Regions from separate parts of the Allobosea sp. F3-2 genome, predicted to be linked through region 1. Evidence: predicted binding sites of a transcription regulator. Region 1 holds the regulator's gene; each other region holds the start of a gene.
The links. Region 1 encodes LexA, which represses DNA repair genes until DNA is damaged. Its sites were predicted from a motif close to TGTTCNNNNTGTGTTCNG; they were not measured.

Region 1 (7,618 bases):
TGCATCGCTGAGGCCGGCGTCGGCTTCATGTTCGCGCCGACGCATCACGCCTCGATGCGCCATGTCGCGCCGGTGCGCACCGAGCTCGGCACACGCACGATCTTCAACCTGCTCGGTCCGCTGTCGAATCCGGCCGGCGTCAAGCGCCAGCTCATCGGCGCCTTTTCCGAGACTTGGCTGGAGCCGATGGTCAAGGTGCTGGCCTCGCTCGGCTCGACCCGCGTCTGGGCCGTGCACGGCTCCGACGGGCTCGACGAGATCACCACGACCGGGCCGACCCGCGTCGTCTCGCTGGAGAACGGCAAGGTCGAGAGCTTCACGATTAGCCCCGGCGATGTCGGCCTCGAGCCGGCCAAGCCGGAGGAGCTGCGCGGCGGCACGCCCGAGCAGAACGCGGCCGCGCTGAATGCCGTGCTCGCCGGCGAGAGGACCGGCTTCCGCGACATCGCCGCCTTCAATGCCGCGGCAGCGCTGCTGGTCGCCGGCAAGGCCGCGAGCCTGAAGGACGGCTTCGCCCAGGCGACGGCCGCCCTCGATTCCGGCAAGGCGAAGGCGACGCTCGACGCCCTCATCAAAGCCTCGAACGCGTGAGGACGGCATGACCGACATCCTCGCCAAAATCGAAGCCTACAAGCGCCAGGAGATCGCGGCCGCCAAGGCCGTCATCCCGCCGGCCGAGATCGAGCGTCGCGCCCGTGCTGCCGGCAAGCCACGCGGCTTCGCCGATGCCCTCGCCGCCAAGCTCGCGGAGGGCAAGCCGGCCCTGATCGCCGAGATCAAGAAGGCGAGCCCATCCAAGGGGCTGATCCGCGCCGATTTCGATCCGCCCTCGCTCGCCCGCGCCTATGCCGCCGGCGGCGCAGCCTGCCTCTCCGTGCTGACCGATGCGCCCTCCTTCCAGGGCCGACCGGAATTCCTGACTGAGGCGCGCGAGGCTTCCGGCCTGCCGGCGCTGCGCAAGGATTTCCTCTACGAGCCTTATCAGGTCTACGAGGCGCGCAGCTGGGGCGCCGACTGCATCCTGATCATCATGGCCGGCGTCGACGACGACACCGCCAGGGCGTTGAACGAGACCGCGCACGCGCTCGGCATGGACGTGCTCGTCGAGGTGCATGACGATGCCGAGCTCGACCGGGCGCTCAAGCTCGAAAGCCGGCTGCTCGGCATCAACAACCGCGACCTGCGCAGCTTCCATGTCGACCTCGCGGTGACCGAACGGCTCGCGCCGCGCGTCCCGTCGGACCGCATCGTCATCGGCGAGAGCGGCATCTTCGCCCATGCCGACATCGCCCGCCTCAACAAGGCCGGCGTCAACAGCTTCCTCGTCGGCGAGAGCCTGATGCGGCAGGCAGACGTTGCGGCCGCAACGCGGACCCTGCTGACAGGCACCGCGCAAGAGAACGCGGCGTGAGCCGGCTCAGCCATCTCGACGCCCAAGGCCAGGCGCATATGGTCGATGTCGGCGACAAGGCCGAGACGACCCGCGTCGCCATCGCCGAAGGCCAGGTCGTGATGGCGCCGGAGACGGTCAGGATCGTGCGCGACGGCAACGCCAAGAAGGGCGACGTGCTCGGCACGGCGCGCCTCGCCGGCATCATGGCCGCCAAGCGCACGCACGAGCTGATCCCGCTCTGCCACCCGCTGCTGCTCAGCAAGATCGGGGTCGATCTGGAGATCGACGAGGCCTTGCCGGGCGTGCGCGTGCGTGCCGAGGTCAAGATGAAGGGCCAGACCGGCGTCGAGATGGAAGCGCTCACCGCTGTCTCCGTCGCCTGCCTCACCGTCTACGACATGGTCAAGGCGGTCGATCGGGCGATGCGGATCGAGAACATCCGGCTGCTGCACAAATCCGGCGGCCAGTCCGGCGATTATGAGGCGAAGGCTCCGCAACGAGGAAGTCGAGCATGATGTCATCCGAAAACCGGTTTCCACTTTTCGGCACCGTGCTCTGATGGCGCTCACCCCGGTCCCCGTCGCGCGCAAGGCGCTGCTCGACAGCATTCCGGGGCCGACCGGGGCCGAAAGCCTGCCGCTCGCGCAATGCGCCTGGCGGGTGCTCGCGGGTGACCTGAAGGCTCTTCGGACCCAGCCGCCCTTCGCCAATTCCGCCATGGACGGCTATGCCGTGCGCGGTGATGACATGGCCGAAGGCGTCTCGCTCGCCGTGATCGGCGAATCCGCTGCCGGCCGGGCCTTCGAGGGGATTGTCGGCCCCGGTGAAGCCGTACGGATCTTCACCGGCGCGCCGATGCCGGAAGGTGCCGACACCATCCTGATCCAGGAGGATGCCGATGGCGTCGGTAGTCCGACGATCCGCGTGCGCGTGCCGCCGGCCCAGGGGAAGTTCCTGCGGGCAGCCGGGCTGGATTTCCACGAAGGCGACGCCCTGTTGCCGGCCGGGCGCGTGCTCGACAGCGCGGCCCTCGGCCTCGCCGCCGCGATGGGCCATCCCTCGCTGCCGGTTCGGCGCAAGCCGCGCGTCGCGATCCTTGCCACCGGCGACGAGCTGGTGGCGCCGGGGGAGCCGGTGGGGCGGGACCAGATCGTCGCCTCGAACTCCTTCTCGCTTGCCGCGCTGGTCGAGAAGGCCGGCGGCGCCGTTCTCGATCTCGGCATCGCCCGCGACGATCATGCCGACCTCGCCGCCAGGATCGGCCAGGCGCGGGCCGCCGATGCCGATGTCCTCATCACGCTCGGAGGTGCCTCGGTCGGCGCCCATGACCTTGTACAAGAGGCGCTGACGCGGGCCGGGATGTCGCTCGGCTTCTGGAAGATCGCGATGCGGCCGGGCAAACCGATGATGACCGGCCGGCTCGGTCGGATGGTCGTGGTCGGCCTGCCCGGCAACCCGGTCTCCTCGATCGTCTGCGGCCATCTCTTCGTCCTGCCGCTGATCGAGGCGCTGCTCGGCATGGCCGAGGCCGACCGCGACCGCAGCATCCCAGCCCGTCTCGGCCGCGACATGCCAGGAAATGACGAGCGCGAGGACTATCTGCGCTCCACTTTGGAGCTGACCCCGGATGGCTGGATGGCGACGCCCTTCGACCGGCAGGATTCCTCGATGCTCGGCACGTTGGCGCGGGCGCAGGCGCTGACAATCCGGCCAGCCCATGCCGCGCCGGCAAAAAAAGGCGACGGCTGCCGCATCCTGCCGCTGCGGTAGCCTGGACCGTCTTTTCCGCAAGCGCACCGTCATTCCGGGCTTGTCCCGGAATCCATCATAGAGCGCCAGGCTTTTACGATGGATTCCGGAACGGCGCTGCTAACGCGGGTTGTCCGGAATGTCCGAAGTGTTTTCTTATCGGTGAAATGCCCGCGCATTCCGCGACGGCATCGCTGCTTGCGGAACACAAGTGGAACGCGTATGGTGTTCCTGCTTTGTTTCGAATCCAGCCTTCGAGGGGCCCGCGGGGATCATGCTGACACGCAAGCAACACGAACTCCTGCGCTTCATCCAGGAACGCTTGCGCGAGAGCGGTGTGCCACCCTCCTTCGACGAGATGAAGGATGCGCTCGATCTGCGCTCCAAATCCGGCATTCACCGGCTGATCATGGCGCTGGAGGAGCGCGGCTTCATCCGCCGCCTGCCCAACCGGGCGCGTGCGCTCGAGATCATCAAGATGCCTGACGGGCTCGGTGCCCCGCAGCAGCGGCCAAGGTTCAATCCCGCGGTCGTCCAGGGCGGCCTCGGCGCGCAGCCCAGTCTCGCCAAGCCCCGCCCTGCCGCCGATGAGGACAGCCGCTCCTCCATCGCGATCCCGGTGATGGGCCGCATCGCCGCCGGCACGCCGATCTCGGCGATCCAGAACCGCAGCCACACCGTCTCGCTACCGCCCGACATGCTCGGCTCCGGCGAGCATTACGCGCTGGAAGTGCGTGGAGACTCGATGGTCGAAGCCGGCATCCTCGACGGCGACACTGTCATCATCCGCAAGCAGGACTCGGCCAATACCGGCGACATCGTCGTGGCGCTGATTGACGATGAGGAAGCGACGCTGAAGCGGCTGCGCAAGCGCGGCTCCTCGATCGCGCTCGAAGCCGCCAACCCCGCCTATGAGACGCGCGTGCTCGGGCCTGACCGGGTCAAGATCCAGGGCCGCCTCGTCAATCTGATGCGGCGCTATTAGACCGCCGTAAGATCGGAGGAATCGTCATTGCGAGGAGGCGCAGCCGACGAAGCAATCCAGGAGGACTGGGCTGAACGTCTCACCCAGTCCTCCTGGATTGCTTCGTCGCTTTGCTCCTCGCAATGACGGCCCGCGATGTGCCTCGCCTGAAGAGCGCCTTATAAGGAATCCGGGTCGCTGTTCGCGAAGCCGGCTTGCAACGCCGGCGTCGATGGCGGTGACGGCTGTGCGGGAGGCGATGCTTTAGGGCGGCTCCAGGGGCGCTCTGCCGAGGCCCGTTCGGAGATGTGGCTGCTCCAGCCGGCACCGGCTCGATAGAGCGACGTCGCGCCATCGCGCGAGAGCGCCATCCGGTCGACCAGCCGGGCCTTGCAGGTCCCGTTCCAGGGAATCGCCGTGACGACGAGATCGGCGCGACGGCAATCCTCGATGATCGCCAGCCGCTCGCGCGCGTAGGAAACCGTGCGCCCGTCGGCGATTTTCGCGACGCAGCCGAGCGCATCACAGGCGATGCCGGCGCGCAGGGTCGGATCGTCCGGCGAACGTCTGTCGCCATCGGCTGCAAGCCATTGCTGCAGCACGAAACGGCTAGGCTTGCCCGCAATCGCGAGGCGGCCATCTGAGCCCCGCACCGCCAGTCCCGAACCGTCGCGTTCGACGAAAATTTCCGGCCGTTCCGGCTTGCCGGCGATGGCGACGCCGAGCATGAGAGGAAACGCCGCCAGCCAGCGCCAGGCTGTGGTCCAGAGCGTCAGCCACAGCAGCGCCAGCACGAAGCAGACCAGCACCACCGGGCCGAAGGCCGCGATCATCACGGTGGAATGGTCGATGGTCGCGACCCAATGCGCCACCTTGAGCACGACATCGGAAGCCAGCCCCATCAGCGCCCATGCCGGCCAGTCCAGCCCGAAGGGATAGGCCAGCACGCCAAAGACGGCCGCCGGCATGACGAAGAGCGAGACGAAGGGCAGAGCCATCGCATTGCCGAGCAGGCCGAAGGGGTTGAAAGTCTGGAAGTGATAGGCACCGAAGGGCGCTGTCGCAGCCGTCGCCAGCAAGGTGGTGACGAGGATGCCGAGCGCCGCCGTCCAGACCGGCCCCAACGGCCACGGCAGCACCGGAGGCGGCTGAGCACGTTTGCGGCCCTCCCAGCGTTCGGCGAAGGCGATCAATGCTGCAACCGCTCCGAAGGACATCTGGAAGCTCGGCCCGAGCAGCGCATCCGGCTCGCGCAGCAGCACGATCATCGCGGCAAGCGCGAGATTGCGCATGCTCAGCGCGGCACGATCGACGAGGATCGCGCCGAGCATCACCAGCGTCATGATCAGCGAGCGCTCCGTCGCGACATCGCTGCCCGAGAAGATGCAGTAGGCGGTCGCGCCGATCATCGCCGCGACCGCCGCGATCTTCTTGATCGGCCAGCGCAGCGCGGCTGTCTGGGAGAGCGCCAGCAGGGCGCGCGCCAGCCAGAAGATCGTCCCGGCAGCGAGCACCATATGCAGGCCGGAGATCGAAACGATGTGGTAGATGCCGGCGGCGCGCAGGTCGTTGTTCGTCGCCTCGGTGATCAGCCCCCGCTTTCCCGTGACGAGGGCGGCGGCGACCGCCCCACCCTGCCCGCCCCCCACCTCGGCGATACGCTGGGTCAAGGCATTGCGGGCCTGGTCGATGGCGACATCGACGGCAAGGCGCGTCGGTATCGGATAAGGCGGCGGCGCCAGGGCGATCTTGCCCGCGATGCTGCCGACAGCGCCGATGCCCCGAAAGAAGGCATCGCGACCGAAATCATAGCCGCCCGCCCGTGCCGGCCCCGGCGGGGGCAGCAGCCGCGCCGTCGCGACGACATGATCTCCCGGCGCCACGGAACCGGCACGGGTATTGACGCGCACGCGCCTCGGACGCTCGGCTGCCGGAATCCCGGCGAAATCCGTTACCAGCAGCACGATGCGGGCGCCGTTGTCGCGTGCCTCCACGCTCTCGACGAAGCCCGTCAGCTTGCCGATTCGCGGTCGCTCCAGCATCGGCGCCGCGATATCCGCGGTACGCCAGACACCGGCCGCGAAGCCGGCGAAGGCAGCGGCCGCCGCCAGGCTGGCCATCGCGGCCAAACGGCGAGTCCGCAGGATATAGGCGAACACCACGCTCATGCCGAAACCGGCGAGCGGCGCCCACAAAGCCGGCTCACGGTCGGCCGCGAAATAAAGCAGGATGCCGGCCCCCATCGCCACGGGCAGCCACAGGAACGGGCGGCGGCGCTCGGCTTCCAGCTCAAGTGCACGGCCGAAGCGCGCCTGCCAGTCGCGCAGCCAGGCGTCGAGACGCGCAGGGGCCAGCCATGACGGCCGCAGACGCAAGGGCAAGGCTTCGGCTCGCGCGCCGCGCGGCTTGTCCTGCCCCGGCGGCCCCGGCTGCATTCTCCGCCCCTCCCCCGCTGGCGCTGCGATTTGAACGCTTAACCTTTCCGGCCAAGCCATGTTACAGGGCGCGCGCCGGTTGTCATGTCACGACCGGCGCCATTTCCCTGTCTTGCCCCGGACGGTTGCTGCCGCCCGGCCGGAGTCGCCTCCCCATGAGCAACGCCGTCGTCACGCGCTTTGCGCCCTCGCCCACCGGATTCCTGCATATCGGCGGAGCCCGCACGGCGCTGTTCAACTGGCTCTATGCCCGCCGGCAAGGCGGCAAGATGCTGCTGCGCATCGAAGACACCGACCGCGAGCGCTCGACCGAAGCCGCCATCGCCGCGATCCTCGATGGGCTGGAATGGCTCGGCCTCGATTGGGACGGCCAGACCGTCTATCAGTTCCAGCGCGCGGCGCGCCACCGCGAGGTGGCCGAGCAGATGCTCGCCGCCGGCAAGGCCTATTACTGCTACGCCACCCCGGCCGAGCTCGAGGAGATGCGCGAGAAGGCGCGCGCCGAGGGCAAGCCGCTGCGCTATGACGGGCGCTGGCGCGACCGCGACCCGGCGACCGCGCCAACCGACGTGAAGCCCGTCATCCGCCTCAAGGCGCCGCAGACCGGCGAGACCGTGGTGAACGATGAGGTGCAGGGCCGCGTCGTCTGGCAGAACGAGAATCTCGACGACCTCGTGCTGCTGCGCTCGGATGGCACGCCGACCTATATGCTCGCCGTCGTGGTCGACGACCACGATATGGGCGTGACCCATGTCATCCGCGGCGACGACCATCTCACCAACGCCGCCCGCCAGACCCAGATCTACAGCGCGCTCGGCTGGGACGTGCCGAGCCTATCGCATATCCCGCTGATCCATGGACCGGACGGCGCCAAGCTCTCGAAGCGCCACGGCGCGCTCGGTATCGATGCCTATCGCTCGATGGGCTATCTGCCGGCGGCACTGCGCAACTATCTGGTGCGGCTGGGCTGGAGCCATGGCGACCAGGAGGTCTTCTCGACCCAGGAGATGATCGACGCCTTCAACCTGTCCTCGATCGGCCGCTCGCCGGCGCGCTTCGACTACGCCAAGCTGGAGA
Region 2 (7,618 bases), 2.5 Mb from region 1:
AGCTTCGCCGTGCTCGGCAAGCTGGCGGACGGGCTGCTCGTCGCCATCACGCGGCCCTTCCTCCTTTGGCAGGATACGGCGCACGACAAGCTCTGAAGGCTTATCCCCGTGCTGAGTTTCGACCGGCTTTCCAAAACCTATGCCGACGGCACACTCGCCCTGTCGTCGATCACGCTCGATGTCGGGCGTGGCGAGATCCTCGCCCTGCTCGGCGGCTCCGGCTGCGGCAAGACCACGCTCTTGCGCCTGGTCGCCGGGCTCGACCGGTCGAGCGAGGGCGCGATCCGGCTCGACGGCGGGGCGATTACTGAGCCGCGCGCCGATGTCGGCGTCATCTTCCAGGAGCCGCGGCTCTTCCCCTGGCTCAGCGTCGCCGAGAATGTCGGCTTCGGGCTGTCGCACCGTTCCGCGTTCGAGCGGGAAGGCTTGGTGACCAATGCGCTGGTGCGCGTCGGCCTCGCCGGCCATGAGAAGCGCTGGCCGCGCGAGCTCTCCGGCGGCCAGCAGCAGCGCGTCGCCATCGCGCGCGCCCTCGTCACTCGGCCGAGGCTCTTGCTGATGGACGAGCCCTTTTCGGCGCTCGATGCCACGACGCGGACGAGCCTGCACGGCCATCTGCTGTCGCTCTGGCAGGAAAGCCGGCCGACCGTCGTCATGGTCACGCATGATGTCGAGGAGGCGGTGACGCTCGCCGACCGCATCATCGTGATGCAGCCCAAGCCCGGCCGCATCTTCGACGAGCTCGACAACCCGCTCGCACGCCCGCGAGACCGGCTCTCGCCGGCCTTCGAGGCGACGAAGCGCGAGGCGTTGCGCGCGCTTGACAGATCGCTGCGCGACGAGGCTCCGCATCAGGAGAGGACGGCTGAGACCGCCGGCATGTGGTGGTAGGGCAAGAGCATCGGCCCGAATAGGCTAGAGTGCTTTTCGATCAGGTCGAACCGTCATTGCGAGCCCCCGGGTCTTGCCTTCGGCAAGCCCGAGGACAGGCTCCGCGAAGCAATCCAGGGGGACGTAGAGCTCTATGATTCCTGGATTGCTTCGTCGCTTCGCTCCTCGCAATGACGGCTTCTCCGATCCAGCTTGATCGATAATCGGTCTAGTGTTCCAACCAGCCTCAGCCTATCTGCCGTTCAAGACGATTTTCCGTTCGAACGAGAGGTTCAGCCCATGGACGTCACAGCTTTGCGTGCCCTGCAGGCGCCGCTCAAGGACAAGTATCGCGAAGCCCCCGACGCGGCTGTCATCACGCTCAAGGCCCATGGCGAGCTCGACGACCAGCACATCGCCTGCAAGGTCGAGACCGGCCGCGCCATCGCACTTGCGGGACTCCATCCGGCCACCGGCGGCTCGGGCGCCGAGCTCTGCTCCGGCGACATGCTGCTGGAGGCGCTGGTCGCCTGCGCCGGAGTGACCCTGAAGGCGGTCGCGACCGCGCTGGAGATCGAGCTGAAGAAGGGCGTGGTCCGCGCCGAGGGTGATCTCGACTTCCGCGGCACGCTCGGCGTCGCCAAGGATGCGCCGGTCGGCTTCAGGGCGATCCGCCTTTCCTTCGACGTCGAGAGCGACGCGCCGCAGGAGAAGCTCGACACGCTGCTCAAGCTCACCGAGCGCTACTGCGTCGTGTTCCAGACGCTGAACGTGAAGCCGGAGCTGTCGGCGGTGCTCAACCGCGGCTGATCACTCCGCCGCGGCCTTCAACTCCAGCCCCTTGGCGAAGGGCAGTTTCGGCTCGCTCTTCTCGTCGTCGAAATCGAGCGCGCCGATCTTCTCGGCGCGGCTCGTGACCTTGCCGGCCGAGGTCTTGATCTGGCCGACATCGTCCTGCGCCTGGCGGAAATGATTGTCGAGCTTGTCGACGCGTTCGCCGAGCCGGCGTACGTCGTCGAGCAGCTTGCCGACCTCGGTCTGGATGACCTGTGCCTCTTCCCGCATCCGCGCATCGCGCACCAGCGACTGCATCAGCTGGATCGCCAGAGCCAGCAGCGAGGGCGAGACGATCATCACCCGGGCCCGGTGCGCCCGCTGCACGACATCGTCGAAATGCTCGTGCAGATCGGCATAGATCGACTCGGACGGCACGAAGAGCAGCGCGATGTCCTGCGTTTCGCCGGGCAGGAAGTAGCGCTCGGCGATATCCTTCACATGCACGCCGACATCGCCGCGCACGCGCTGGCCGGCCGCCTTGCGTGCGTCGTCGCCGCGCGCCTCCCGCAGCAGCGTGAAGCTCTCCAGCGGGAACTTGGCGTCGATGACGAGGCCGCGCCCGTCGCCGGGCAGGGTGACGAGGCAATCCGGCCGCTTTCCGTTCGACAATTGCGGCTGGAAGGCGAAGAAGGCGGCAGGCAGCCCGTCGCGGATGATCGCTTCCATCCGGCCCTGGCCATAGGCGCCGCGCGCCTGCTTGTTGGCGAGCACATCCTTCAGCGTCACCACCTCGGAGGTCAGGTCGGTCAGGTTCTTCTGGGCGCTGTCGATCACCGCCAGCCGCTCCTGCAGCTTGCCGAGGCTCTCCGTGGTCTGGCGGACATTCTGCTCGAGGCCTTGGCCAACCTTATGGCTCAGCCCATCCATCCGGTCGGCGACGAGCCGCGCAAGGTCGCCCTGCCGGGTCGAGAGAATCTCGGCCATCGACTGCATGCGGCCGGCGAGTTCCGCCTGCTGGCGGTTCATCTCCGCGACCTTGTCGTCCATCTCGCGGGCGCGCTCCGCCGCCATGGCGGCCTCGATCGCGCGGCTCTGGCCGCCTCGCCAGCCGGCGATCACCGCCAGGAGCAGCAATACGAGGCTCAATGCGGCGAAGCCGAGGGCCGCTTCGGCCCAGCTCACCGGGCGTTCCAGCAGGGTGAAGGCGATCTCGTTCATTCGCCGAGCCTAGCCGATTCGACAGGGAATAGCGAACGAAAGCGGAACAGTTTGACCACTTGCCCACAAATGCTTATGTCCCGGGCTCAACAGCTCTTTTCCCTTGGAAACCCATGGCCATTCGCCCGCTCGTCATCTTGCCCGACGCCCAGCTTCGCCTCGTCTCGAAGCCGGTCGAGGCTGTCACGCCCGAGATCCGGACGCTGGTCGAGGACATGTTCGAGACGATGTACGACGCGCCCGGCATCGGGCTCGCCGCGATCCAGATCGGCGCACCGCTGCGCGTGGTGACGATCGATCTGTCGAAGCCGGAAGCGAAGGAGGGCGAGGAGCCGGAGCCTAGGAAGCCGCAGGTCTTCATCAATCCGCAGATCACCTGGTCCTCGGAGGAACTCAGCGTCTACGAGGAAGGCTGCCTCTCGATCCCGGAATATTACGAGGAGGTCGAGCGCCCGGCTGAGGTCAAGGTCCGCTACATGGATCTCGACGGCAAGATGCAGGAGATCGCGGCTGACGGCCTGCTGGCCACCTGCCTCCAGCATGAGATCGACCATCTCGACGGCGTGCTCTTCATCGACCATCTCTCGCGGCTGAAGCGCGAGCGCGTCACCAAGAAATTCGCCAAGGCGGCCAAGCGCGAGCGGGCTGCGTAGGTTTTCGTATCCGCTCGCCGTCATCCCGGACGAAGCGCAGCGTAGATCCGGGATCCATGCCGGAGCGCCGGCAGGAGAGGTTCAGGCACCGATCCCGGGTCCCCATTCGGGCGCCCGGGATGACTGCTGTTATGGAGTCATATTCGACGTATGAGTTTGCGCGTCATTTTCATGGGCACGCCGGATTTCGCCGTGCCGGTGCTGACAGAGATCGTGGGCCAGGGGCATGAGGTCATCTCCTGCTACACCCGCGCCCCGGCGCAGGCCGGCCGCGGTCTCGATCTCAAGCCCTCGCCGGTGCACAAGGCGGCCGAGCGCTTCGGCATCCCGGTCTTCACGCCCTCGACGCTGAAGACGCCGGAACAGGCCGAGATCATCGCCTCGCACCAGGCCGATGTCGCCGTCGTCGTGGCCTACGGCATGATCCTGCCGCAGGCGATCCTCGACCTGCCCGAGCTCGGCTGCCTCAATCTCCATGCCTCGCTGCTGCCCCGCTGGCGCGGCGCCGCGCCGATCCAGCGCGCGATCATGGCCGGTGATGCCGAAACCGGCGTCTGCGTGATGAAGATGGAAGCCGGGCTCGATACCGGTCCGGTCGGCATGGTCGAGACGCTGGCAATCGGCCCCGACCTGACCGCCGGCGAATTGCACGACCAGCTCAGCATCCTCGGCGCTGATCTGATGGTGCGCGCGCTCGCAGCGCTGGGGCGCGGCGGCCTGCAGTTCACGCCGCAGCCCGAGGACGGCGTCACCTACGCCGCCAAGATCACCAATGCCGAGGCAAAGCTGAGCTGGGCGCTGCCGGCGCAGCAGGTGCATGATCGGGTGCGCGGCCTCTCGCCCTTCCCGGGCGCCTTCGCCGAGATCGATCTCGGCAAGGGGCCGGAGCGGCTGAAGATCCTGCGCACTGCGCGTGCTGGCGGCGCGGCCGAGCCCGGTACGCTGCTCGATGACGAGGGCACGGTCGCCTGCGCCGTCGGCGCGGTGAAGCTGCTTCAGGTCCAGCGCGCCGGCAAGGCGCCGATGAGCGGGGCCGAGTTCCTGCGCGGCGCCCGGCTCGGGGCCGGCGACAAGCTCTGAGTTGATCGTGCCACCCTCGACACTGTCATCCCGGGCGGAGCGAAGCGGAGACCCGGGATCCATGCCTGAACTTATGTCGGGTACGTTCCGGCATGGATCCCGGATCGGCGCCGCGGAGCTTGTCCTTGGGCCGACCGAAGGTCGGACCCGAGGGCGGCTTGTTCGGGATGACGGCGCGGGGGAAGGCATGTGGCGAGGAGCCGTCTGATGCCGCGCTACAAGCTCGTCATCGAATATGACGGCACGCCCTTCTCGGGCTGGCAGCGTCAGGCGACCGACCCCTCGGTGCAGCAGAGCGTCGAAGAGGCGATCGAGGCCTTCTGCGGCCATCCCGTGCGGCTGCACTGCGCCGGCCGTACCGATGCCGGCGTCCACGCCACCCATCAGGTCGCCCATGTCAATCTCGACAAGGAATGGCGCACCGATGTCGTGCGCGATGCGAGCAATGCCCGGCTGAAGGCGCAGGTCACGGTCAGCGTGCTCAGCGCCGAGATCGTGCCGGATGACTTCGACGCCCGCATCTCGGCAAAGCGCCGCTATTACATCTACCGCATCCTCGACCGGCGGGCGCCGCCGGCGCTCGATCGCGGCCGCGTCTGGCATGTCCCGGTGAAGCTCGACCATGAGGCGATGGACCGCGCGGCCAAGGCCCTGCTCGGCAAGCACGACTTCACCACCTTCCGTGCCGCAGAATGCCAGGCCAACAGCCCGATCCGCACGATCGACCGGCTCGATGTCCGCCGCGAGGGCGCAGAGATCGTGATCTACACCCATGCCCGCTCCTTCCTGCACCATCAGGTCCGCTCGATCGTCGGCAGCCTGAAGATGGTCGGGGCCGGGCGCTGGCCGGAAGAGAAGCTCGGCCAGATTCTGGCGGCGCGCGACCGCGCGCAATGCGCGGCGCTGGCTCCGTCCTGTGGGCTTTATCTCGCCGGGGTCGACTACTGAGGCCGGCTTAGAACAGGCCGAACAGCCGGATCACGCCATAGTCGAGCACGACGCTGGCGACGATCAGCGGCAGGGCGATGGCGTTACCTTCCTGGCCGAAGGCGGCCCGCGCCACGCAATAGCGCAACCGGAGCACGATCGCGGCGAAGAAAGCCGACTGTACCAGCGCAAGCTGCGGCGTCGACCAGCCGAGCGCGAAGACGGCCGCCGGAACCGCCATCAGGCTGGCCGAGACGATGCCGGCCCAGTTCCAGGCGATGACGAAACTGGTGAAGCGCGGGGCGTGCGTAAGCTCGGGCCGCAGCGCGATCAGCAGAGCCGGCACGGAGAGAATGGCGAGACAGAGCGCGCCGCTGACCGCCAGCACGAGCTCGGGGGCAGTGAAGAGGCCCGCACTGTTCGGCAGCCCGGCCATCAGGCGCGTCGCGGCGAGGATCGCGATCGTCGCCGGCAGCATCAGCGCAAAGGCGAGATAGGAGCGCCAGAACCCGTCCCGACTGAGGTCGAGTTCGGAAAGCGCCTCCGTGCCGCGGGTCATCAGGTGCCAGGAACCGCGCAGCGAGCGCGCGATGTCGTCGGCGGCGAGCCTCATCACGGTCTCCATCATCTGCGATCTTAGACTTTCGTCTAAGAGAGATAAAGACCCGTGGTTCCGGCGCGTCAAGCCGTATGTTGCGCTGCAAAATAGCTGGCGAGTAAACGATGCGTGATCCGCTCCAGCGCGGCGAGGTCCGCGACGGCGACGCATTCGTCGATCTGGTGCATCGTCTTGCCGACGACGCCGTATTCGACAACGGGGCAATAGCCCTTGATGAAGCGGGCGTCTGAGGTGCCGCCGGTCGTCGAGAGCGCCGGCCGCTTGCCGGTCTCGGCGGCGACTGCATCCGCGACCATGGTCACGAAGGGGCCGGGTTCGGTCAGGAAGGCGACGGCATTGGTCGGCTGGAAGCTGATCTCGTAGCGCACGGTGTTGCCCGCTGCCTCGCGCAGGCGCCGGTCGATCTCGGCCGCGAGCGTCTCCGGCGTCCAGACATCGTTGAAGCGGATGTTGAAGACGGCTTTCGCCTGTGCGGGGATGACGTTCGTCGCGGCGTTGCCGACGTCGAGCGTTGTCACCTCGAGATTGCTCGGGTCGAAATGCTTCGTGCCGGCGTCGAGTGGCGCGGCGTCAAGCGCCGCCAGCAACCGGACCATGCCGCGGATCGGATTATCGGCGAGATGCGGGTAGCCGACATGGCCCTGGATGCCGTGGACGGTGAGCTTGCCGGTCAGCGAGCCGCGCCGGCCGATCTTGATCATGTCGCTCATCGTTGCCGGATTGGTTGGCTCGCCGAGGATGCAGTGGTCGAAGCGCTCGCCACGCTCATGCGCCCACGCCAGCAGCTTCACGGTGCCGTTGACGGCCGGTCCCTCTTCGTCGCCGGTGACGAGAAAGGCGATCGAGCCGGGCGCATTGGGATTCTCGCGGCGATATCGGATCGCAGCAGAGATCATGGCGGCGAGCCCGCCCTTCATGTCGCAGGCGCCGCGCCCGTAGAGGATGCCATTCTCGATCGCGCCGTCGAAGGGTGCACGCGTCCAGGCCGCCTCGTCGCCGACGGGCACGACATCGGTATGGCCGGCGATGACGAAGACCGGGGCCGCGTTGCCGATGCGGGCATAGAGGTTCTCAACATCCGGCGTGCCGGGCTCGCCGAAGACCGGACGATGAACCTCGTAGCCCTCCGCCGCCAGCACCGTGGCGAGCAGGGCGAGCGCTCCGCCTTCCTGCGGCGTGACGGAGGGGCAGCGCACCAGCGCCTGTGTCAGTGCGACCGGATCGGCAGGGTCGAAGGAAAGGGCCGGGGCTGAAGCAGCAGATGCAGTCGTCATGCCGCCGCTTTAAAGCATCGGACCGAAAAGTGGAATCCACTTTTCGGAGGAATCCGATGCTCAAACAAAGAGTTAGATCGCCACTTCGTGTCCGATAGGACGCGCGGCGATCGAGCGCGCTTTCGGCCTAGCGGGAACTGGCCTCGACGGCGACCATTGCCTCTGCCGGCTCGTCCTTGGCTGAGGGCATCAGGCCGAGA
Region 3 (7,618 bases), 2.1 Mb from region 1:
ACCGCTCGAAGACGCGGTAGGTCATCGTCGGCAGGTCGACGGACCATTTGAAATAGCCCTTGGAATAGATCTTGCCGCGCTTCGGCGGCCAGGGGTCCTGGATGCGCAGCGTCGTGCCGGTGCCGTCCGGATTGCCGTCGCCGCGCATGCCGACCACGACGATCATGTGGCCGGGGCTGCCGCGCCCGGCCGTGTATTCGTCGACGCGCCAGAGCATGTCGAACATCAGGGGCCCGCGCGACAGGGCCTGCCGCAACAGCTCGACCGACCAGGACATCGGCGCATTGCAGCGCAAGCCATGGATGCGGGCATAGCGCTGCCCGGTCACGATCGCCTGGTCGCTTTCGGAGGAGTTCGCGAGCGAGCCATCGGGAAGGATCATGTCCGGCGGCGTCTTGGCGATGATGATCGGCACGGTCGAGTTCTTCATCATCGCCGTCGAGGTCGCCCAGCAGGTCGTGTTCGTCGGCTGCGCGATGAAGGAGACCTTGTGCAGGATCGGCGCGAAGGTCTCGATATCATAGAGGCAGGATTGCGTCGCAGGTCCTGCTTCGCCGTCCTCGACCAGCCAGTTCTTGCGCTGGAAGGCGAGGACCGCGCTGCGGGTCAGGTTGCCATATTGCCCGTCGGGGACGAGCGGCGGCCGCGGCTTCAGCTTGGTGTTGAGCGCTTCCTGAAGCGTCTTGACCTCGGGACCGCGAGAACCGTTCTTCAGGATTGTGGCCATGACATCCCCGCTACGATCTCATACGCTGAGAATGGGCGCGCCGCCGGGGCGCACGCATCCTCCGAACGAATGATCGCAGGGGTGGAGTTATGGCTGGCGTGCGGTCAGGCCGCGGCCATCTGCGCCCTGATCTCGCCACGCAGCGTGTCGAGCACCGTCAGCCCGCCCTCGCGCTCGACATGCCAGAAGGTCCAACCATTGCAGGCCGGCAGGCCCTGCGCCAGCGCGCCGACCTTGTGGATCGAGCCCACGGCGGGGCCGAGCAGGAGCGTGCCGTCAGCGCGCACCACCGCCTTGTAGCGGCGCTTCTCGTCATGGACGGTCTCGCCGGCCTTGACCAGCCCGGCTTCGACCAGGCTGAGGAACGGCACGCGCGGCTCGCTGCGCTTGGACGGCGCGGCGGAGAATGCTTCCGGCGCCAGCGGCGTCACGGCGGCGATGCGCTCGCGCGCCGCCTTGGCGTAGACGGCGTCGCGCTCGAGGCCGATGAAGCGGCGGCCGAGCGCCTTGGCGACGGCACCGGTCGTTCCCGTTCCGAAGAAGGGGTCGAGGATCACGTCGCCGGGGTTCGAGGCCGAGAGCAGAACGCGGGCGAGCAGGGCTTCCGGCTTCTGCGTCGGGTGGACCTTGGCGCCGCCAGCGTCCTTCAGGCGCTCCTCGCCGGTGCAGAGCGGCAGATACCAGTCCGAGCGCATCTGCAGGTCGTCATTGCCGCCCTTCAGCGCCTCGTAGTGGAAGGTGTATTTCGAGTTCTCGCCGCGGGCGGCCCAGATCAGGGTCTCATGCGCATTGGTAAAGCGCCGGCCGCGGAAGTTCGGCATCGGATTGGCCTTGCGCCAGACGATGTCGTTCAGCATCCAGAAGCCGAGGTCCTGCAGCGTCGCGCCGACGCGGAAGATGTTGTGGTAGCTGCCGATGACCCACAGCGCCCCGTCCGGCTTCAGCACGCGCCGCGCGGCCGCAAGCCAGGCGCGGGTGAAAGCGTCGTAGTCGGAGAAGGAGGCGAACTTGTCCCAGTCGTCGTCGACGGCGTCGACGAGGCTGTCGTCGGGCCGGCGCAGATCGCCGCCGAGCTGGAGGTTGTAGGGCGGATCGGCGAAGATCAGGTCGACGCTCGCCGGCGGCAGGGCGTTCATCGCCGCGACGCAGTCGCCGACGAGGATCTGATCGAGCGGCAGTTCCTGCGGAACACCGATCTGTTCGGGAAGGCTGTGACTGTGAAGGCCCTTGGCCTTCATCCGAGCCCCCAGCGCTGGCCGTCCGGTACGCGAAACCTGAATCCGGACGGGAGCGCTGGCGGTCCCGGTACGCGAAATACCCATGACGCCAAGACCGTTACGCAACTTCAACGAGCGCGATATTGGCTGGACAGGGTAAAGGCCGGGTTTCCGCTCTGAAAAAAATGCGTCCCGTTTTGGGGCTGCAGATTTTGCCTAGCCCATTGGCAATGAAAGGAAAATTCCTAACAGTTGTTAACGCCTGGAGTTGCCGTGGCGGCAGTTCGCGGGGAGCCTGGAACAGGACCGCCTCGTCATTCCGGGGCATCGCGTAGCGATGAGCCCGGAACCCATGAACACGCCGCCGCCGTCATGGTCGGGCTTGTCCCGACCATCCACGTCTTCATCGATGCCATACAGTGTTCAAGACGTGGATGCTCGCCACAAGGGCGAGCATGACGGCAACTGGAGTAGCGTCGTGTTCATGAGTTCCGGGCTCAGGCCTTTGGCCTGCCCCGGAATGACGTCGCGCTTTACTCCCAAATGCGGCGCGGCCGGGCTCTACCGGAACCAGACGCCCTTCACCGGGGCGAAGGAATAGCGGTGCTCTGGGCAGGGACCGTGTTCGGCGATGGCCTTGCGGTGCTGCGGAGTCGCATAGCCGACATGACCCGAAAACCCATAGGCCGGATAGCGTCGGCACAGCCGCGCCATCATCCGGTCGCGCGTCACCTTGGCGACGATCGAGGCGGCCGCGATGGAGGCCACGGCGCCATCCCCCTGAATGATCGCTTCGCAGCCGCAGCTCAACTGCGGCGGATCGTTGCCGTCGACTAGGACATGCAGCGGCGCAAGCGGCAGCGCGGCCACCGCCCGGCGCATCGCCAGCAGCGTCGCCTGACGGATATTGAGTGCGTCGATCTCGACCGCCGTGGCGCTGGCGACGGTGACGGCGAGCGCCCGCTCCATGATCTCGCCGAAGAGCTCCTCGCGGATCGCCGCCGGCAGCTTCTTCGAATCGTCGAGTCCATGCGGCACGCGGGCCGGATCGAGGATGACGGCCGCGGCCACGACCGGGCCGGCGAGCGGCCCGCGTCCGACCTCGTCGATGCCGGCCAGCGGCCAGAGGCCGTTGGCGATGGCGTATGTCTCGCGACTGAAATCGGCGGGCATGGCGGGCTTATGCAGCAGCTTGGCCGTCAGGGCCAGAGCAACATGATACCTCTCCACCGTCACGCTCGGGCTTGACCCGAGCGTCTCCTTCAGAAGGAGGCTCCTGAACCTCTTCCGGCCCGTCATTCTCGGGTCTGCGCTTCGCTTCGCCCGAGAATGACGGTCGGGGGCCTCAAAACAAGCTCAGCTGCGCCTTCTCCTTCTCGGGTTTCACGAACAGGTCAGTGCGCAGCCGCCGGCGTGTGGTGTTGAATCCGATGCGCTCGGCTGCCAGCTCGAAGCGCCTTCCGATCATCCAGGCATAAGGGCCGGAGCCGACCATGCGCTGGCCCCATTGCGAATCATAGTCCTTGCCGCCGCGGGTCGAACGGATCAGCGACATCACATGCCGGAGCTTGTCGGGATGATGCGTCAGCAGCCATTCCTGCACGATGTCGCGGACTTCGAGCGGTAGCCTCAGCAGCACATAGCCGGCCTCCTGCGCGCCCGCCGCCTTGGCCGAGTCGAGAATACGCTCGATCTCATGCTCGTTGATCGCCGGGACGATCGGCGCGACCAGCACCGTGACCGGGATGCCGGCCTCGGACAGCTTGCGGATCGTCTCGAGCCGCTTCGGTGGCGAGGCAGCGCGCGGTTCCATGCCCCGCGCTGTCTTGGGGTCGAGCGTCGTCACCGAGATCGCAACCTTGACCAGCCCCTTCTCTGCCATCGGCGCGAGGATATCGATGTCGCGCTGCACCAGCGCCGATTTGGTGACGATGCCGACCGGGTGGTTGAACTTCGCCAGAACCTCCAGGATCTGGCGCATGATCCTGAGCTTCTTCTCGATCGGCTGATAGGCGTCGGTATTGGTGCCGATCGCGATGGTGCGCGGCTGGTAGGACGGGGAGGAGAGCTCCCTCTCCAGCAGGGCTGCAGCATCGGGCTTCGCCGTCAGCTTGCTCTCGAAATCGAGCCCGGGCGAGAGCCCGAGATAGGCATGTGTCGGCCGCGCGAAGCAGTAGACGCAGCCATGCTCGCAGCCACGATAGGGATTGATCGAACGATCGAACGAGATGTCCGGCGAGTCGTTGCGCGTGATGATGTTGCGCGCCTTCTCGTAGGCGATCTCGGTCTTGAACGGCGGCAGCTCCTCCAGCGAGCCCCAGCCGTCGTCCTCGGAGACGCGCTGCTCGGCCTCGTAACGCCCGCCCGGATTGATCGTGGCGCCGCGCCCGCGCCGTCGCTCCGGGTCGATGCGATGGCCGGCATAGGCGAGCGGATCGGCGGGCGCGACGACCGGTGCCGAGACGGTCGGCTCCCTGTCATGCCGCCGCAGCGGCTGGGCCGTCGGATACGGCCTTTCAATGGGTCTGGCCTGTGGCATGGCTTTCAAACCGGTTCATGTGCCGGGAATCGGCACGTTCTGGTCTCTGGTAGAGTGAACAAATCAGGAACAAAATGCAAGGCCGGGATTGCGGCGTGCTGCGCTGCGGCATAGAACTTTGCGTATGCTCACAGCCGTGATCCGCGCCGATGGTTCCCCGCGAGCTCTCGCCGTCACGCTGGCCGTGCTGATCCCGGCGGTGGCGGAAGGCTTCCTCGGCCATGCGGTGATCGTCGATACGGTGGGCGCGCCCGATTTCGAGCGCGTCGCCGATACGACCGGCGCGCGCTATCTGCGCACCGGCCCTGCCGAAGCCTGGGAGGGCGGAGCGGCCGCGGCGCGCGGCGACCGGCTCGTGCTGTTCGAGGCCGGCGACGTGCCGCAGGCGCATTGGGTGCAGGCGGTCGAGCGCCATCTGCTGGTCACGCCGGATGTGCCCGCCCTGATTCCGCTGCACGCAGTCCGCGCCGCGCTGCGTGAGCGTGTCGCCATGTACCTTGCCGGGCGCAGGCTCCGGTCCGGGCTCGTCCTGCCCAAGGCGATGGCCCTGGAAGGGTACCTCGACCAGGCGCCGCAGCGGCTGCCGGTGTGGCGCGAGCGGGCGACCTAAAGAGCTTTGCTCAGGAGCCACTCGCCGCGCGGAGTCGCCTGGCCGACCTCGACAAAGCCTTGGGAGAGATAAAAGTCGAGTGGGCCGGACGGCCCGCGGACGACACTCGTCTCAACCGTTTCGAAGCCGCTGCGCCTCATCTGGAGCAGGACAAGCGCCAATGCCGTTCGCCCGAGGCCAGCCGATTGATGTCTTCGATCGATCATGAAGCGCCAGAGCACAACCGTGCCCGGCGTCCCGCCATCTCGCCACTGCACGAAGCCGATGGGCTGCTCGCCGAGGTAGATGGCGCGAAACACCGCAGTCGGTTCAAAATGCGCCTGAGCGATGGATAGGGCGTTCGCGGCGACATAGCCCTTCTGATCGTTCCGGACTTCCAGAGCGCAGACCTCGCGCACGGTGTCCTTGGTGATCTCGCGCAGCTCGACGCTTATAGGCGCGGGCTGTCCACCATCGCCCGCCGCCGCCGTCACCTCTTCCCCGCTACACCTGATTGCGGAACGTATCGCAGCTCTGCATCGAGCCCGATTGGAAGCCGATGTTGAACCACTTCGTCCGCTGCGCCGAGGAGCCGTGGGTGAAGGAATCGGGGACGACCACGCCCTGGGCCGCCCTCTGCAGCTTGTCGTCGCCGATGGCGGAGGCGGTGCGGATCGCCTCCTCGATGTCGCCCTGGTCGAGCCGGCCCATCGCCTGGACATTATGCGCCCAGACGCCCGCGAAGCAGTCCGCCTGCAGTTCGATCCGAACCGAGATCGCGTTGGCGTCGCGCTCGGACGAACGCTCGCGGATCTGGTTCGCCTTGGGCAGGATGCCGAGCAGGTTCTGGATGTGGTGGCCGACCTCGTGGCCGATCACATAGGCATAGGCGAAATCGCCGCCGCCGCCGAGCTTGCGCTGCATCTCCTGGAAGAAAGAGGTGTCGAGATAGACCTTGCGGTCCTGCGGGCAATAGAACGGCCCCATCGCGGACTGCGCGGTGCCGCAGCCCGAACGGTCGACGCCGGAGAACAGCACGAGGCGCGGCGCCTGGTAGCGGGTGTTGGCCTGCTGCGGCAGGACCTTCGACCAGACATCCTCGTTCTGCGCCAGCACGGCCGAGACGAAGCGGCCCATCTCGTCCTGCGGCGGGCCGGAGGAGCGGCGGGTCTCCTGGGTCTGCGGGCGCCCGCCGATGCCGCCGATCATTTCGGCGCCGCCGATCAGCAGGCGGGGATCGATGCCGAGCGCCCAGCCGAGCAGGCCGAGCACCACCATCGTGCCGATGCCGATGCCGCCGCGCCCGCCGGGCATGCCGGCGAAGCCGCCGCCACCGCCGCCACGCCGGTCCTCGAGGTTCTCGGACTGGCGATAGTCTTCCCACTGCATGGACGGTTCCTCGGCGAAACTCCCCGCAATCTCGCCAAGAGATGCGGGGAACTCAAGTCGTCTTTGCAAAGCCCGGCTGAACGAAGGCTGACAATCGCTCAGTGATAGCCGCTGTCGGCCCTCACCTTGCCGCGGAAGGTCCAGTACACGAAGGCCGTGTAGAACAGGATCATCGGCAGCAGGAACACGACGCCGATCAGCACGAAGATGTGGGAGGAGGGCGCGGCGGCCGCGTCCCAGATCGTCACACCGGGCGGCACCAGATAGGGGAAGTTCGAGATCGACAGGCCGAGGAAGCAGAGCAGGAAGATCGCGACCGTTAGCGCAAAGGGCGTGAATTCATGCGCGCCATGGAGCCGCCGCCAGGCCAGATAGCCGCACAGCGCCGTCAGCACCGGGAAGGGCCAGAGCCAGATGAGGTTGGCCGGGGTGAACCAGCGCTCGGCGATGCGCGGATGGGCATAGGGCGTCCACAGCGAGACCAGCGCCGCGAAGGCCAGCAACCCCAGCAGCAGGGTCTTTGCCTGTCGCCGCGCCCGTTCGGCGACGCGGCCATCCGTCTTGTAGACGAGCCAGGTCGCGCCGAGCAGGGCATAGCCGACGATGACGCCGACGCCGCACATCACCGTGAACGGCGTCAGCCAGTCGAAGGGGCCGCCGGCGAACTGGCCGTCCTTGATCGTGACGCCCTGGATCAGCCCGCCCAGCACCAGCCCCTGTGCGAAGGCGGCGACGGTCGAGCCCAGCCAGAAGGCGAGGTCCCAGCGGTGGTGATGCGGTTTGGCGACCCAGCGGAACTCGAAGGCGACGCCGCGGAAGATCAGCGCCAGCAGCATCAGCGTGATCGGGATGTAGAAGGCCGGCATGATGATGGCATAGGCCTGCGGGAAGGCGACCCAGAGGCCGCCGCCGCCCAGCACCAGCCAGGTCTCGTTGCCGTCCCAGAACGGGGCGACCGAGTTCATCATCTGGTCGCGCTCGCCTTCGTCCTTCGTCGTCGGGAACAGGATGGCGATGCCGAGATCGAAGCCATCGAGGACGACATAGAGCATCACGGCGGTGCCGATCAGCACGGCCCAGATGACCGGAAGATACCATTCCATGCTCGTGGCTCCTCAGATCGCCGGCTGGATCTTGTCGTCGCCGGGGTGGCCGTC

Region 2: FQV39_RS14075 (DNA recombination protein RmuC) is a predicted target of LexA. The motif match lies at 2,897-2,914, and genes of this name have one in related genera.
Region 3: FQV39_RS12165 (PA0069 family radical SAM protein) is a predicted target of LexA. The motif match lies at 4,538-4,555, and genes of this name have one in related genera.

Annotation. Positions count from the first base shown of each region.
Region 1 is NZ_CP042331.1:485,921-493,538, reverse strand. It holds gene trpD (anthranilate phosphoribosyltransferase) at 1-591, shown strand, start outside; gene trpC (indole-3-glycerol phosphate synthase TrpC) at 599-1,411, shown strand; gene moaC (cyclic pyranopterin monophosphate synthase MoaC) at 1,408-1,908, shown strand; gene FQV39_RS02375 (molybdopterin molybdotransferase MoeA) at 1,952-3,163, shown strand; gene lexA (transcriptional repressor LexA) at 3,417-4,127, shown strand; gene FQV39_RS02365 (ComEC/Rec2 family competence protein) at 4,286-6,541, opposite strand; gene gltX (glutamate--tRNA ligase) at 6,697-7,618, shown strand, end outside.
Region 2 is NZ_CP042331.1:3,034,821-3,042,438, reverse strand. It holds gene FQV39_RS14090 (ABC transporter permease) at 1-96, shown strand, start outside; gene FQV39_RS14085 (ABC transporter ATP-binding protein) at 109-891, shown strand; gene FQV39_RS14080 (OsmC family protein) at 1,171-1,680, shown strand; gene FQV39_RS14075 (DNA recombination protein RmuC) at 1,681-2,865, opposite strand; gene def (peptide deformylase) at 2,979-3,518, shown strand; gene fmt (methionyl-tRNA formyltransferase) at 3,669-4,598, shown strand; gene truA (tRNA pseudouridine(38-40) synthase TruA) at 4,806-5,546, shown strand; gene FQV39_RS14055 (hypothetical protein) at 5,554-6,138, opposite strand; gene dapE (succinyl-diaminopimelate desuccinylase) at 6,207-7,418, opposite strand; gene FQV39_RS14045 (DUF805 domain-containing protein) at 7,546-7,618, opposite strand, start outside.
Region 3 is NZ_CP042331.1:2,632,961-2,640,578, reverse strand. It holds gene FQV39_RS12180 (peptidoglycan-binding protein) at 1-727, opposite strand, end outside; gene FQV39_RS12175 (site-specific DNA-methyltransferase) at 832-2,049, opposite strand; gene FQV39_RS12170 (ribonuclease HII) at 2,506-3,174, opposite strand; gene FQV39_RS12165 (PA0069 family radical SAM protein) at 3,290-4,483, opposite strand; gene FQV39_RS12160 (hypothetical protein) at 4,608-5,093, shown strand; gene FQV39_RS12155 (GNAT family N-acetyltransferase) at 5,090-5,566, opposite strand; gene ypfJ (KPN_02809 family neutral zinc metallopeptidase) at 5,577-6,461, opposite strand; gene cydB (cytochrome d ubiquinol oxidase subunit II) at 6,560-7,564, opposite strand; gene FQV39_RS12140 (cytochrome ubiquinol oxidase subunit I) at 7,577-7,618, opposite strand, start outside.